DNA from 2 places in the Shewanella loihica PV-4 genome. Region 1 is predicted to be linked to the other one. Evidence: predicted binding sites of a transcription regulator. Region 1 holds the regulator's gene; the other holds the start of a gene.
What was found. Region 1 encodes MetJ, which represses methionine synthesis genes. Its sites were predicted from a motif close to TAGACGTCTAGACGTCTA; they were not measured.
Positions count from the first base shown of each region.

Region 2: the regulator MetJ is predicted to act here: its motif matches at 1,959-1,976, upstream of SHEW_RS09240 (cystathionine beta-lyase).

Region 1 is NC_009092.1:586,970-590,099, reverse strand. Features, by position in the region: gene metB (cystathionine gamma-synthase) at 1-924, opposite strand, end outside; gene metJ (met regulon transcriptional regulator MetJ) at 1,149-1,463, shown strand; gene SHEW_RS02655 (sulfite exporter TauE/SafE family protein) at 1,542-2,282, shown strand; gene SHEW_RS02650 (conjugal transfer protein TraF) at 2,346-3,130, opposite strand, start outside.
Region 2 is NC_009092.1:2,046,976-2,050,105, reverse strand. Features, by position in the region: gene pdsS (proteobacterial dedicated sortase system histidine kinase) at 1-1,909, shown strand, start outside; gene SHEW_RS09240 (cystathionine beta-lyase) at 2,013-3,130, shown strand, end outside.

The DNA of each region.
Region 1 (3,130 bases):
TTCGCCACCTTTTAATTCAAAACTCAGCATAGCGCCGAAGCCCTTCTGCTGTCTGGCCGCAATTTCATGGCCAGGATGCTCGGCAAGCCCCGGATAATACACTTTTTCCACCGCCTTGTGGTCACAAAGCAGTGCCAATACCTTCTGAGCGTTGGCTTGGTGTTCACGAATGCGCACCGCCAGGGTTCTCAGCCCCCTCAGGGTCAGGTAGCTGTCGAAGGCTGACCCGGTCAGACCTAGAGTGTTTGACCACCAGTGCAGCAGCTCGCCCACCTCAGGGTCTTTGGCCACCACGGCGCCTCCCACTACATCGCTGTGACCATTGATATATTTGGTGGTGGAGTGCACCACGATATCGGCCCCCAGCTGCAGTGGCTGTTGTAACACAGGAGAGAGGAAGGTGTTGTCCACCACCACCTGAGCGCCCACCTTGTGGCTTGCCTGGGCGATGGCCTCAATATCGACCACACGCAACAGCGGATTAGAAGGAGTCTCCAGCCACACCATCTTGGGTGACTGGGTCAGCGCCTGCTCAAGCGCTCGCTCGTCGGTTTGATCCACCACCAATAGCTTGAAGGCGCCCTTCTTGGCCAGGTTGGTGAAGAGGCGATAGCTGCCGCCATAGCAATCGTGAGGCACCACCAGCAGATCCTCTGGTCCTAACAGGCTGGTCACCAGGGTGATGGCGGCCATGCCGGTACAGGTCACCACGCCGGTCGCCCCTTGTTCCAGTTCAGCAATCGCATCGCCGAGAATGGAGCGGGTCGGATTACCGGAACGGCTGTAATCGAACGCCCGCGGCTGTTGATGCCCTTCAAACGAGTAGTTTGTCGACAGATAGATAGGCGGCACCACGGCACCGTGCTGAGTGTCTGACTCTATGCCTCGTCGTACGGCGGCGGTGGCTAGTTTACGCGCTGTCATCTTCAACTCCTCAATATGGATCTGGGCAGGCACCTCGGACAAAAGAGATGTCTGGACGTCTAAATGTACCTAAGCCGGTAGTGAGCGTCAACAACTTTTGGACGTTTAGACGTCCAAACATTTAGAAATCTATTTGCATTTGCCAAAAATTCGAGGCAATAATTTGACTGTAATTTGTAAGGGTTTAAAATCTGCACCGAATTTTAGAATTTACAGGTGAGTCAATGACTGAGTGGAATGGCGATTATATCAGCCCCTATGCTGAACATGGTAAGAAGAATGAGCAGGTAAAGAAGATCACTGTCTCTATTCCTCTTAAGGTGCTTAAGGTGTTAACCGACGAACGCACCCGGCGCCAGGTCAACAACTTGCGTCACGCCACTAACAGCGAGCTGCTGTGCGAGGCCTTCCTGCACGCCTACACCGGTCAACCACTCCCCCAAGACGATGACCTGTCTAAAGACAAGCCAGATAGCATCCCAGCCGAAGTCAAACGTCTGATGACCGAGATGGGCATAGAGTGGGAAGAGATGGAGTGATCCACTCACACACGAATCGATAGAGGGATCGCTAGGCGGTCCCTCTTTTAGTTTTCAACCTTAGCCTGGAACATTGCAGTGCCTGCACTTCCGCTCGATCCCCATATTCTGGCGCTAGCCTCGCTTATCGTCTTCGTCGGCGCCCTCACCCAGAGCCTGATCGGTTTCGGCATGGCAGTCGTCGCCGCGCCTCTGCTCTACCTTATCGAACCGTCACTTGTGCCTGCGCCCGTGATCCTGATGGGCTTCTCTATCGCCCTGCTGACCCTGATCCGCGAGCGTGGCGCCCTGGAATTCAACGGCCTGCAATATGCCTTGCTGGGACGCATCCCCGGCGGACTGATCGGCGCCGGCCTGCTCATGGTCGCCCCCCAGGACGTGCTCGGCATGACTATCGCCATCATCGTGGCCATCGCCGTACTGCTGAGCCTGATGCGGCTCAACTTAGTGGTCAACCGCCGCAGCCTGTTTATCGCCGGGGTGATCTCGGGGATCTTCGGCAACATCGCCGCCATCGGCGGACCGCCGCTGGCCATACTGCTCTCGGGTAAAGATGCCAAGCAGTTTCGCGCGGCCCTGTCGGCCTTCTTCATCTTCAGCTCCACTATCGCCATAGTGATCCTGGGGCTTACGGGTCTGCTGACCCTACATCACTTCTACTGCTCGGCGCTGCTGCTCCCCTCTGTGCTGCTGGGTTACCTGATGGCCAATCGCCTGGTGGGACGCATAGACAAGAATAAGACCCGCATCATGACGCTGGTGCTCTGTAGCCTGAGCGCCATCTTGCTGGCCGCCAAGTCCTTAAGTGCCCTGCTCTAACACCTAGGCTCAAGAGAAGGCCGGCATCACAGCCGGCCTTTTCATTCTTAGAGAAACATACTCCTAGAAATGATAGGAAGTCTGAATCACCCCACCCACGGCGTCATCTGTGCCCACCAGGCCGGTCAGGTCCAGATTGAAGGAGCGACCTATGGTAAAGCCTGTGCCCAGGGTATAGAGATTACTGCTGGTATCTTTCATGTCGTGGCGATAGCCGACACGCAGGGCCAGCCAATCAGTCGCCCTCATCTCACCGCCCAGGCGCCAATACTGGGTCTCGCCTATCTCATCGAATCGCTTATGACCATTAAGATCCACATCTGTCGTCAGGCTGAAGTTATCCCAATCATAAGCCACACCTAAGGTATAGAGAGCCTCGACACGATAGGTAAACTTGCGCCCCATCGCCTCGACTGTGTCCAGCTTCTGGCTCACCAGGTTACGTCCCGACAGGCCTATGGTCATGCGTTCGAGTGGCTGAATGGCCACGCCGATATCCAGGTTTGCCACGGTATCGTCGTTGCGGTATTTGTTGTCGTCGAAATCATCGGCATCGAAGTTGTTGGCACTGACCACATAGTTATAGGTGTCTATGCGCTGCAGCTTGGGCGAGATACCGACAGCGACCGGCATGTTGACGATCGACAGCGGGAAGCTGAGGGCCACACCAAGATCTGAGATGGCACCGGCGACCACGGCCCCCTGCGAATCCAGATCAGTGACCGCAGGCGGATTGTTAGGGTCGAGATTGGTCAGGGCGTCTATGTCGCTGTCCTCGATCACCGCCACGCTCACCGCATCGATATAGGTCTTGTAAAAGATCGACATGGGCATGCGCTTGGTGGGCA
Region 2 (3,130 bases), 1.5 Mb from region 1:
CCATCTGGATGGCAAGCTGGGCGAATGGGCCTCAAACCGTCACCGCGCGGTGACCTATGGCGCCGATCACCAGCTGTTTAAGGCCGATGACGGCAAGCCACTCAATATCAGTTTCACCCATATGGTGGGCAAGTATGCCGGCTACCTCTATGGCTATTTCGAGGTGACAGATCCTAAGGTGATCTACCGCGGCACCAACAGCCTGCGCATCGACAACAACGATCACCTGGCCATCGCTACCCTAGCGCCCGACGGCCAGTTTCGCCGTTATATCGTCGCCACCATACGCGACGGCTGGATCAGCGCCTTCGAGCTACCTGCCGATCCCCGTAAGTCCCAGCCTGTCACCCCTGAGGTGCGCATCCAAGGCAAATGGCTGAAGACAGAGAAAGGCTACAATATCGAACTGAGGATGCCGCTGGAGATGGTGGGTAGCAAGCTGGGCTTTGCCATCGTCGATGTTAACGACAGAAAGGCGCGTAACGTCGAGGCGATCGTCGGCACCTCGGCTACGGATGATGTTACCAAGCTGGGGACTGTACTGGTGCCTTCGCCGGAGATTGAGAGCATCATCAAGGGGATGAGCCACAACAGCTCACGGATCTGGGTGGTGGATCGCCACGGCCGGGTACTGGCAAAATCCGGCGATATCTACAGCAGCACCAATGTATGGGCGCAGACGGCAACCGAGCAGACACCAGACACCTTCTGGGGCCGCTTCAAGCAGCAGTTCCTGCACCCGCTCTACTATCGCATTTTGACTACGCCACCGAAGCACTTTGTCGACTCGTTGAAAGACTCTACCGTGCTGGAGGGCAGCCATATCCGCAAGGCCCTGGCCGGTCAGTTTGGCTCCACCTGGCGCCTCAGCCCAGATGGCAAGGCGGTGATCCTGGCCGCCGCCAGCCCCATCTGGATCGACGATACCGTGATGGGCGTGGTGATCGCCGAGGAGACCACCCACGGCATTCGCACCCTGCGCAACAAGGCGCTGGAGAAACTGTTTAACGTGATCCTGACCGTGATGAGCATGGGCACACTAGCGCTCTTCTTCTTCGCCTCCAGCATCTCCAGCCGTATCCGTAAGCTGAGGGACGATGCCGAGCAGGCGATCGACAGCCAGGGGCGGATCAGAAAGGCGATTGTCGGCTCTAAGGTGCGCGACGAAATAGGCGATCTCAGCCGCAGTTTCGCCAGCATAGTCGGCCGACTGAGCCAATATACCCACTATCTGGAGAACATGTCGTCGCGCCTTGGACATGAGCTGCGCACGCCGGTTGCCGTGGTGCGCTCGTCACTCGAGCACCTCAACAGCCAGGATCTGCCGCCGCAACATCAGAAGTATGTAGACCGCGCCCACGAAGGGGTGAGCCGCCTCAACATGATCCTCAACAACATGAGCGAGGCCACCCGTCTCGAAGAGGCGCTAACCGACGCCGAGGTGGACAACTTCCCCCTCTCCAAGGTGATCTCAGGGTGTATGCAGGGCTATCAAATGACCTATGCCAATCAGGTATTTGAGCTAGAGATAGACAAGGAGCCCATGACCATGCGAGGCGTGCCTGAGTATATCGCCCAGCTGATGGACAAGCTGATCGCCAACGCCATCGAGTTCAGCCAGAGCGATACGCCGATTAAGGTGTCACTCAAGGCCAAGGGGCGTCAGGCATTGCTGAGTGTCAGTAACCTGGGGCCTTCGCTGCCCGCCAACATGGGCGAGCAGATCTTCGAGTCCATGGTGTCTGTGCGCGCCCAGAAGGCGCAGGACAAGCCTCACCTGGGTCTCGGCCTCTATATCGCCCGCTTGATCACCGATTTTCACAAGGGCAGCATACGCGCAGAGAACCTGATGCAGGATGGCCAGGCCACCGGCGTGGTTATCCATATCCGTCTACCGCTGGAGGCGTAGTAACCTCCACGCTAAAAGGAAAACCACTCCAATAAATCTCACTTTCATTTAGCCGTATAGATGTTAAGATGGCTGCATTGAGTTGCCAACACGAGAGTATGGGATGAAAAAAGAGACCAAGATAGTCAGCGTCGGCCGCGACAAGAAATGGAGCAAGGGGGTGATCAACCCGCCGGTATTTCGCGCCTCCACAGTGGTGTTCGACACCATAGAGGATATGCGTCATGCCACCAAGAACCGCGCCAATGGCGCGATGTTCTATGGTCGCCGCGGCACCCCAACCCACTTTGCCTTCCAGGCGGCCATCGCCGAACTCGAAGGCGGCGTAGGCACCGCCCTCTACCCTTCAGGTTCGGCGGCCATCTCAGGCGCCCTGCTCTCCTTCCTCAAGGCGGGCGATCATCTGCTGATGGTCGATACCGCCTATGAACCTACTCGGGATCTGTGCGACAAGCTACTCAAGGGCTTCGGCATAGAGACCACTTACTATGATCCCCTCATAGGTGATGGCATAGAGGCGCTTATCCGCCCCAATACCAAGGTACTGTTTCTCGAATCTCCCGGCTCCATCACGCTAGAAGTGCAGGACGTGCCGACCCTGAGCGCCATCGCCCATCGCCACAATCTGGTGGTCATGCTGGATAACACTTGGGCCTCACCCATCAACTGCCGCCCCTTCGAGCTTGGCGTGGATATTTCGATCCAGGCGGCGACCAAATATATCGTCGGTCACTCGGATGTGATGCTGGGAACCGCCACCGCCAACCAGGCTCATTGGGACCAGCTCAGGGAAAATAGCTACCTCATGGGCCAATGCACCTCGGCGGACGATATCTATCTCGCCAGTCGCGGCCTACGCACCCTGGGCGTGCGTATGGCGCAGCATGAGAAGAATGGCCTAGAGGTCGCCAACTTGCTGGCCACACGCCCAGAGGTGGATCATCTGCGCCACCCCGCCTTTGCCTCCTGCCCCGGACATGAGTTCTTCAAACGGGATTTCAGCGCCTCCAACGGCCTCTTCTCCTTCGTGCTCAAACGCGGCAACATCAAGGCGATCACCGCCTTCGTCGAAGGCATGGACCACTTCAAGATGGGCTTCTCCTGGGGTGGCTACGAGAGCCTGATCCTGGGGGTCTTCGGTATCGACAAACTGCGCACCGCCACCCAGTGGGACAGCAGCAAGCCGCTGATCCGCCTGCATGTGGGCCTGGAAAATCCTGA